Regions from separate parts of the Sinomonas flava genome, predicted to be linked through region 2. Evidence: riboswitches for the same ligand, from Rfam matches in the RefSeq annotation. Region 2 holds a riboswitch; the other holds the start of a gene.
The links. Region 2 has a riboswitch for S-adenosylmethionine ahead of ABD298_RS13770 (flavin reductase family protein). Riboswitches for the same ligand answer to the same signal wherever they lie in the genome.
Positions count from the first base shown of each region.

Region 1: another riboswitch for S-adenosylmethionine. It lies ahead of ABD298_RS13070 (MFS transporter); the one in region 2 lies ahead of ABD298_RS13770 (flavin reductase family protein).

Region 1 covers NZ_BAAAQW010000006.1:372,360-377,348, forward strand. Annotated here, with positions in the region: gene ABD298_RS13060 (glycosyltransferase family 87 protein) at 1-937, shown strand, start outside; gene ABD298_RS13065 (sensor histidine kinase) at 994-2,013, shown strand; SAM riboswitch class IV at 2,097-2,212, shown strand; gene ABD298_RS13070 (MFS transporter) at 2,249-3,589, shown strand; gene ABD298_RS13075 (LLM class flavin-dependent oxidoreductase) at 3,586-4,956, shown strand.
Region 2 covers NZ_BAAAQW010000007.1:98,255-103,243, forward strand. Annotated here, with positions in the region: gene ABD298_RS13760 (hypothetical protein) at 1-431, opposite strand, end outside; gene ABD298_RS13765 (oxygenase MpaB family protein) at 530-1,474, opposite strand; gene ABD298_RS13770 (flavin reductase family protein) at 1,567-2,049, opposite strand; SAM riboswitch class IV at 2,091-2,202, opposite strand; SAM riboswitch class I at 2,345-2,441, shown strand; gene ABD298_RS13775 (ABC transporter ATP-binding protein) at 2,447-3,313, shown strand; gene ABD298_RS13780 (aliphatic sulfonate ABC transporter substrate-binding protein) at 3,364-4,377, shown strand; gene ABD298_RS13785 (ABC transporter permease) at 4,374-4,989, shown strand, end outside.

The sequences.
Region 1 (4,989 bases), on a different contig from region 2:
AGCAATGCTCGCGATCGCGCCCGGCGCCATCCTCTCCGGATTCATCAACTGGGACATGTGGGCCGTCGCGCTCCTCGCGCTGGGCCTCCTCGCCTTCGCCCGGGACCGGCCGGTGTGGGCAGGAGTGTTCATCGGTCTGGGGACGGCCACGAAGCTGTACCCGATCGTCGTGCTCGGCGCCATCCTCGTGCTCGCGGTCCGTACGGGGAAGTACCGCCCGCTTCTGCTCACGGTCGCCGGCACGGCAGGGGCGTGGACTGCGGTGAACCTGCCGATCTTCCTCATTAACCCGCGCGGCTGGGGGTACTTCCTCGACTTCACCAGGGAGCGCCCCGCCGGTTTCTCCTCGATCTACTTCGCCTGGAACCTCATCGCCGAGCGGCTCCACTGGATCATGCTCGACGCCCCGGGCATCAACGCGATGGTCACCGTCTCGCTCGTGGTCCTGTGCGCGGTGATCGCCGTGATCGCGCTCCACGCCCCCCGGCGTCCGCGGCTCGCGCAGCTCGCGTTCCTCGTCGTGGCGGCGTTCATCCTGACGAACAAGGTGTACTCCCCGCAGTTCGTCGTGTGGCTCATCCCGCTGCTGGCGCTGGCGCGGCCCCGGTGGCGCGACTTCCTCATCTGGATGGCCGTCGAGGCCGTCCACTGGGCGGCCGTCTGGATGTACCTCGGGCAGTGGACCAGCGGGGGACCGCCCCAGAACAACATCGACTCGCCCTACTATGTCGGCGCGATCCTCGCGCACATGGGCGCGCTCGTGTACCTGTGCGTCAAGGTCGTCATGGACATCTACGACCCCGCGGGCGACCCGATCCGCCGCAGCCGGCAGGACGACCCGCAGGGCGGCGCGTTCGACGGCGCGCCAGACGTCGTCACCCTCGACAGCCTGCGCAGCTGGTGGGAACAGCGCCGGAAGGCCCCCGCCCGTCTCTGAGGAAGCTCCGGGCGATGTCCCCAGCGCGCGCGGGGGCCGCGGGTAGGCTCGGGGCCATGTTCAGCCGCTCAAGCCCCCCAGCAACGGCAGCCCAGACTCCCCAGCCTTCCCCAGATCCTCCCGCGACGCCGGCCGAGCGGGTCCTCCGGTGGCTTCCCACGGCACTGCACGTGGCCTTCGCGCTCCTGCTCCTGATCGGGACCGTCCGCGCCCTTGCCCCGGCTCCGGACGCAGCCGGGGCCGCACCAGGCATTGTGCTTCCCCTCGTCGGACTCCTCGCGGCGGCGTACGCGGCCGGGATCGTGCTCCAGAAACGGCCCGCGAAGGGCCTTCCCTTCGATCCGGCGCAGTACCGGCTGCACTGGCTCGCGGGGATGTGCGCGCTGTGGGCCGTGCTCGTGGCCGTCAGCACGGAGTTCGCCTGGGTCGCCATCCCATTGTTCTTCATCCAGCTTCAGCTCCCGCTCCCTCCGCAGCCGGCTATCGAGCGGCTGCCGGCCCCACAGCCCGCCTCAGGCGCGGAGCCCGCGCCCAACGCGCCCAGCGAGGCGCAGCCTGCGGTCGTCCAGCCTACAGAACCCGAACCCAAGCCGCCGCGGGAGGCCCCGATCCGGCAGCCGGCCGCGCAGCGCCAGGACCCCCGCCTTGCAGAGTCCCTCCGGACGCTGTGCGAGCGGACCACCGCCGCATCGTCAGCACGGGGAACGGGCCTCACCTGCCGCTTCGACCTCGAAGGGACCTCCCGCCCCCTGCCCGACAACGCAGAGGACGCGTTCCTCAAGGCCGCTCAGGCGAGCCTCGCGAACGTCTGGCAGCACGCGCAGGCGAGCACCGCCGTCGTGCGCCTGGCCTACCTCGAGGACGAGGTGACGCTCGAGGTCCGCGACGACGGCGCAGGCTTCGACCCGACGGATGCGGCCGCTGGCGCTGCGACTCGCGACAACGGGCTGCGCGCGCTGAGGGAGCGCGTCGAGGAGGCCGGCGCGACCATGGCGGTCGCCTCGGCACCGGGCGAGGGCACGCGTGTCACCGTGAGCATCAGTACGCCCGGCACGCCCAGCGCGGACACTCCCTGACCGGCACCGCGGCCCCGCAGTTTGCGCTTTGTGACGAGGCGCTTTGCGGGACCGCGGCCGGTCTCGGAACAATCCTGAAGAAGAATCAAGAGATCCGGTGGCAAGCCCTGGCTGGCCGGACGGCAACCCTCCTGCTGTAGCGGGGTGCTCCAGGTGAGGATTCGACGGCGTCGGCAGACCGGCGTCGTAAGTATGGCGCCCCGCGGAGCTGGACGCCGTGACACGAAGGACCTCCATGGCCACACAGCTGACCGCGCCCACCCGCGCAGGGCTCGGGGCGACCCTCCGCGCCAAGCGGCGCATCCTCGCCTCGGCGTTCGTCGGGACAACCATCGAGTGGTACGACTTCTACCTGTACGGCACGGCCTCCGCGCTCGTCTTCAACAAGCAGTTCTTCCCCGACGCCTCGCCGCTCGTCGGCATCCTCGCCTCGTTCGCGACGTACGCCGTGGGCTTCGTGGCGCGGCCCCTCGGCGGGGTGATCGCGGGTCACCTCGGCGACCGGATCGGCCGGAAGGCGCTGCTCGTGTGGTCGCTCCTGACCATGGGCGTGGCCTCGACCCTCATCGGCGTCCTGCCGAACTATGCCGCGATCGGCATCCTCGCCGTGGCCGGGCTCGTGCTGCTGCGGCTCATCCAGGGCCTCTCCGCCGGCGCGGAGTGGGGCGGCTCCGCGCTGCTCTCCGTGGAGCACGCCCCGGCGGGACAGCGCGGCTTCTTCGGCTCGTTCACGCAGGTCGGCTCCGCGGCCGGAATGCTGCTGGCCACCGGTGCCTACGCGCTCGCCCAAGCCTTCCTCACCACCGACCAGTTCCAGGCCTTCGGCTGGCGCATCCCCTTCCTCTTCTCGGGCGCCCTCGTGCTGGTGGGGCTGTGGATCCGTCTCGGGGTGACCGACGCCGAGGAGTTCACCGCCGTGCAGGAACAGGACCGCGTGGTCGCGCGGCCGGTGGTCCGGGTGCTCCGCGAGCACCCGCGCGGGATCCTCGTCACGGTCGGCCTGCGCCTGGTACAGCCGGCCATCTACACCCTCATGACCGTCTACATCCTCGGCTACCTCAAGGACCGCCGCGAGGACACGGCGTCGGGGCTCACCGCCATCCTCATCGTCTCGGCGATCGGCCTCTTCTCGGGCCCGTTCTGGGGCTGGCTCTCGGACCGGATCGGCCGCAAGCGGATCGCCGTGGGCGCCGCAATCGGCGTCGCGGTGCTCATCTGGCCGTTCTTCTGGTTCCTAGACCATGGGAACCTCGCGTTCCTGCCCCTCGTCCTTCTCGTGGGGATGAACATCCTGCACGACGCCATCTACGGCCCTCAGGCCGCGTGGTTCGCCGAGCAGTTCCCCACCGAGCTGCGCTACTCGGGCGTTTCCTTCGGGTACCAGGTCGGCACCGTCCTCTCCGCTGCGATCACCCCGCTCGTCGCTGCCTCGCTCCTGCAGGCCGGCGGCGGCCAGCCGTGGCTCGTGTGCGGCTGGTTCGTGTTCCTCGCGATTCTCACCACCGCCGCTGCGCTTGCTGCGAAGGACCCGGCCCGGGGACGCGCTGCCCAGACCGCACTCACGGAGGCCTCATGACCAAGCCGCTGCTCCTCAACGCGTTCGAGATGCTCGTGCCCGTGCACCAGTCGCCCGGGCTATGGCGTCACCCCGACTCGGGGGCCCACCGATTCGCGGAGCTCGGGTACTGGACCGACCTCGCGAAGGCACTCGAGGACGGCGGGTTCCACGGAATCTTCTTTGCCGACATCCTCGGCCAGTACGACGTCCACGGGGGCTCCGCCGACGCCGCCGTGCGGGGCGGCGTGCAGTATCCGACGCTGGATCCGCTGCTCATCGTCTCGGCCCTCGCGGCCGCCACGGAGCGGCTCGGCTTCGGGGTCACGGCCTCGGTCACCTACGAGCACCCGTACCTGCTCGCCCGCAAGTTCGGCACGCTCGACCACCTCACGGGTGGGCGCGTCGGGTGGAACATCGTGACCTCGTACCAGGAGTCGGCCGCAAGGAACCTCGGCCTCGACACCCAGATCCCGCACGACGAGCGCTACGACCGCGCCGAGGAGTTCATGGACGTGGTCTACAAGCTCTGGGAGGGCTCCGTGGACGACGGGGCGGTGGTCGCGGACGCCGCGGCCAACGTGTTCGTGGACCCCGCCGGGGTGCGGGGGATCGGGCACGACGGCGACGTGTACCGGGTGCCCGGGCCGGCCCTCGTCGGGCCGTCCCCGCAGCGGACGCCGCTCCTGTTCCAGGCCGGGGCCTCGGCCCGCGGGCGCGCCTTCGCGGGGCGGCACGCCGAGGCCGTGTTCTTCGCCGCCTCCACGCCGGCCCAGGCGCGCAAGTACACGGACGGGCTCCGCGCCGAGCTGGCCGCCGCCGGGCGGGCCCCGGAGTCGGTCAAGGCCTTCAACATCGCCACGGTGATCGTGGCCGAGACCGACGAGGCTGCCGCGGCGAAGCTCGCCGACTACGAGGCGCACGTGGACACCGATGCGGCGCTGGCACTGTTCGCCGGCTGGACCGGCCTGGACCTCTCCGGCCTCGACCAGGACGCGCCCCTGACGTACATCAGGAGCGAGGCCAACCAGTCCGCCCTCGCGCAGTTCACGCTGCTCGACCCCGAGCGCACCTGGACCTTGCGCGAGGTGGCGAAGTTCGTCTCGATCGGCGGCCGCGGGCCGGTGATCGTCGGTTCCCCGGCGACCGTGGCGGATGAGCTCGAGCGCTTCGCCGAGGACGGCGGCATCGACGGGTTCAATCTGACCTCCGCGGTGCGGCCCGCGGACCTGCTCGCGTTCGCCCGCCTCGTCTCGCCCGAGCTGCGCCGGCGTGGCCTCCTCGCCGAATCGGCTCCCGGGGCGACGTTCCGCGAGGCTGTCCTCGGGAAGGGCCCGCGGCTCGCCGCAGACCATCCCGGTGCCGCCGCGCGCGTCCCCGTGGGCTGAGGCGGGAGCCCCGTGGGCGCGTACCCGTGGGGC
Region 2 (4,989 bases):
ATCCGTTCAGCCAGGTCGAGCCAGGTCCGGGCAGGGCTCGTGACCGGGATGCCTCCGACGAGCATGGTCTCGCCGGGCAGGAGCTTCGCCCGGTGCACGACGACGTGCGGCCGCTTCAGGTGCGCTGCCCCCTCGGGCCGGATCACGTGGAAGACCTCGTCCTCACCCAGCCCCCGCTTCCGGGTTGGGAGGCCATGGAGCTCTGCGGCCGTCGCGTGGGAGGCCGCGCACTGCTCGTTGACCTCGACGAACGGGCGGACCCGCGCGCCCAAGGTGAGCGCCGCCGTCGTGCCCTGTCCCCTGATCCCGCGGCCCAGGGGCCGGAGGCTCCGGTGGCGCAGCCTGCCCTTGCTGACCCCGGCGTGGGCGGCCTCGGCCACCGTGAAGGGCCGTCCGGAGAGCTGCTGGGGGAGACGCCGCGGGGTCTTCATGCCCTCATGAGAGCAGAATCGGGACAAGGCGGCAGAAGTTATCCACACCCCCTCATCGACTGCTCCGCAAGTGTCGTTTTGAGGCCCCAGAACGACACTTACGGAGCAGTCGATGGACCGGGGAGGACGCCGAGGCGGGCCAGACGACGGCGCGCGGCCGCCTCACTCGGCGACATCGGGTCGAGGGCCCGACCCACGACGGCGAGGGTCGCCTTCGCGGCGCCCGTCACCGGGAGCGGCACCGGCCCGAGGCGGGGGCGCACGAGCCCCAGCAGGTCCAGGTGCCGCTGCGGCATCCCCGCGACCACCGCGTTGAACAGCACGGCGTAGCCCGGGCGCAGCAGCGGGTCGAGCGGCGGCCGGCGCAGGAACGAGACCACGTCGGCCAGGCGCGGTCCGCCGGCAAGCTGCCCGGCGGTGTCGTACGCCTCCATCCGTTCGACGAGGGCGGACGCGGTGCGCGGTGGGTCGGCCACCCCCATGAGCTCCCCGGCCACGGCCCACTCCCCCACGTAGCGGTCCGCGCCCCCGGGAACCGGCCCGGCAAGCGATTCGTACGCCCGCAGGAACGCGTCCGTGAAGGCGAGGTGGACCCACTCGGCCAGTGTGGAGTCATTGGCGGAGTAGTGCTCGTGCGTGCCGTGGCCCGTGACGAACTCCCCCTCCACGGGCACGTGCCGCTTACGCACCCACGCGCACGCACGGCGGGCGGCCGCGGTGTCCCCGTAGGTGACGGTGAAGATCCAGCGGATCGTGCCGGCGAGCCGCGCGAGGGGGTCGGCGCGGTAGTTCGAGTGCTCCACGACACCGGCGAGCACGCCCGGGTGCAGGGCCTGCGTGAGCAGGGCGCGGATGCCGGCGGCGATGGGCGTCATGCCCCCGTGGACGGCCCAGACCGCGGAGTCAGGCGCGAAGTACCCGGCGTCGTCGCCCTCTTCGAGGGCTTCCTCCCAGGCCAGGTTCCCCTCGGACTGGCCGGAGAAGGTCGTCAGGAGGCGGCGCCGCAGCGGGCCGATGAGCGTGTCGTTGAGACCGGTGGTCACTCATCCAGCGTACCGGCGGGTTGGCTGGCCGGGGCCCCCTCCGGTCAAGGGGAGCCGGGGCCCCGGCTGCCTGGCGCTGATGCGCCGTCGGTCTACTTTGCCCAGTACACGTGGTTGGTCAGGGGGACGAACTCCTCCGGATCCGAGACGCTGACCACCTCGCCGATCAGGATGACGTGGTCCCCCGCGTCCACCCGCTGCCAGAGGCGACACTCGAGGTGCGGGACGTCGTCGGCCACAATCGGCGAACCCAGCGTCCCGGGCTCCCAGGCCAGTCCCGCGAACTTGTCCGTCCCCTTCGCCGCGAACCGTGCCACGAGGTCCCGATGGGACTCGGACAGGATGTGCACGGCGTAGTTGTCGGTGCGGTTCCAGATCTCGAATGAGCTCGACTTCTTGTCCACCGCCCACGAGACGAGCGGCGGGTCGAGGCTGATCGACGTGAACGAGTTGCTCACGAGGCCTGCGATCGCGCCGCCGTCCGAGGTGGTGATGACGGCGATGCCCGTGGCCCAGTGCCCCATGGCGCGGCGCAGGTCCGCGCCCGTCACGAGGTCGAGGGGTGTCGCTGTCATGGGCTCCTCCAGCTAGTCGGCCGGACGCCCACGGTTCGCAGGCGCCGTACTTGCCGCGGATGGCCACCGCGGCCGGATCTTCATCTGGGGCACCCCACTACGGGAGAGGGTTGCCGCCCGGCCAGCCAGAGCTTCGCGCCGGGACTCTTGATCCTGTCCCTCACAGTACGGAAGGAATCCACCGGTCGTCCAACGTATCCGCGAGCGGTGGAAACACGCGGACACATTGTCATTTGTTACGCACGCCCCGACCTCTGGTTTTGCACGGCGGGCGTTCTTTACGTGAAATGTGAAGTGACCATCCCGAGCGGCCGAGAGATCTGGCTCCGTGACGCCGCAGCAACCATGGCCCCCGCAGGGGCCACAGGTGCTACCGCCAGAACCGATGGAGATGCACATGCCTTCTGCCCTGGCCCAGCCGACTTCCGAGGCCACCCACCGCGGTTCCGCCCTCGCCGCGCCCCGCGCCGCCTCGCTGGAGTTCCGCGGCGTCGCCCAGTCCTTCGCCGCCCGCCGAGGCCGGCACCCCGGGACGGGCGCGCACGACGGCGTGACCCACGTCCTGCGCGACGTCGACCTCGCGCTGGCCCCGGGTGAGATCGTGGCCCTGCTGGGCCCGAGCGGCTCGGGAAAGTCCACGCTGCTACGCATCGCCGCCGGACTCGACGCCCCCGCGACCGGGGAACTTCTCGTGGGCGGGGCGCCGAGCAGCGGCATCTCGCCCCTGTGCGCCGTTGGCTTCCAGGAGCCCCGGCTCCTGCCCTGGCTGAGCGTGCACGACAACGTCGCCCTGGGCCTGCCTAAGGGGACCGACAAGCGCGAGGGGCGCGCCGCCGTCGACCGCCTCCTGGCCCTCGTGGGCCTGACCCACTGCGCGGCGTACCGCCCGGGCGAGATCTCCGGCGGCATGGCCCAGCGGGCCTCGCTGGCCCGTGCCCTGGCCCGGCGCCCCGGGGTGCTGCTCCTGGACGAGCCGTTCGGCGCCCTCGATGCGCTCACCCGGCTGAAGATGCAGGACCTCCTCCTGCGCGTCCACGAGGCCGAGCCCACGACGGTGCTGCTCGTGACCCACGACGTCGACGAGGCGCTCCAGCTCGCCGACCGCGTCGTGGTGCTCGGCTCCGAGGACGGCGTGCCCGGCGCCACGATCCAGCACGTCCTGGACGTCCCGGGCGAGCGCCCACGCGACCGCGCCGACGCCGAGCTCGCCCGCCTCCGCGGCACCCTCCTGTCCACGCTCGGCGTGGACACGCACCACCACTGACTTTCCCCTGCAACTCCACCCGCACCCGCACCCGCAAGAAGAGGTTTCCCATGCCTGCCCTGCACTCGTCCCGTCGCTCCTTCCTTGCCCTCGGCCTCGGCGCCGCCGCCCTCGGTCTGAGCGCATGCGCCGGCGAGGGCTCCGGCGGCTCGGCGCCCGCTGCGAAGGCGGCCGGGACCCTGAACATCGACTGGGCCACGTACAACCCGCTGTCGGTCGTCATCAAGGAGAAGGGCTGGCTCGAGGAGGCCCTCAAGCCCTCGGGCGTCGGCGTCAACTGGGTCCAGTCCGCTGGCTCGAACAAGGCCAACGAAGCCCTCCGCGCCGGTGCCGTCGACGTGGGCTCCACCGCCGGCTCGGCCGCCCTCCTGGCCCGCGCGAACGGCTCGCCCATCAAGGCGATCAGCCTCTACTCCCAGCCGGAGTGGGCAGCGCTCGTGGTCGGCAAGGACTCGAAGATCTCCTCGGTGGCGGACCTCAAGGGCAGGCAGATCGCCGCGACGAAGGGCACCGACCCGTACTTCTTCCTGCTGCAGGCCCTCGAGGCCAACGGGCTCAAGCAGTCCGACGTGACGGTCCAGAACCTCCAGCACGCTGACGGCCGCACGGCGCTGGAGAACGGCTCGGTCGAGGCCTGGAGCGGCCTCGACCCGATCATGGCCGCCGCCGAGCAGAACGGCGCGAAGCTGCTCTACCGCAACATCGACTTCAACACGTACGGCTTCCTCAACGCCACCGAGTCGTTCCTCAAGGACCGCCCCGAACAGGCGCAGGCAGTCGTGGACACCTACGAGAAGGCCCGCGGCTGGGCGGCCGCGAACCTTGAGGAGACCACCTCGATCCTCGCCAAGGCCGCCAGCATCTCCGATGCGGTGGCCGGGAAGGTCATCAAGGAGCGCACCCGGCTGGCCATCAACCCGGTCCCGGGCGAGACGCAGCTGGCGGTCCTGAAGAAGGTCGGCCCGATCTTCGTCGCCTCCGGGGACGTCTCCGGCCAGGACAAGATCGACGCCGCCCTCGCCTCGCTCCTCGAGCCGAGCTTCGCGTCCAAGGCGGCGAAGTGATCCCCGCCTCCTCCCGGAGCCTGCCCGAGGCTGAGGCGACGCACGACGCCGCGGAAGCGCCCGCCGTCGTGCGCGGCACCCCACGCCGTGGTTCCCGGGGCGACGCGGCCAGCGGGCTCAAGCGCGCGGCGATCGGCGCCGTCGTGCCCCTGGTCCTGCTCGCGCTGTGGCAGTGGTCCACCTCGGTGGGGCTGTTCAGCGCTGTCCAGCTGCCGGCGCCGGGCGCGGTGGTCGCGGCCGGGGCCGAGCTCGCGGGCCGTGGCGAGCTGTGGCAGCACGTGGGCATCTCGACGCAGCGGGTCCTGCTCGGATTCGTGATCGGCGGGGCGCTGGGGCTCGCGTTCGGCTCGCTCGTGGGGCTGTCGCAGTGGGCGGACCGGCTGCTCTCGCCGACGATCGGGGCGCTTCGCGCCGTGCCGTCGCTCGCGTGGGTGCCGCTGCTGATCCTGTGGCTCAAGATCGGGGAGAACTCCAAGGTCACGCTGATCGTGATCGGCGCGTTCTTCCCCGTGTTCACCACGGTGTACCTCGCGCTGCGGCACGTGGACCGGAAGCTGGTCGAGGCCGGGCGGGCGTTCGGGCTCAGCGGCCTCCAGCTCCTGACGACGATCC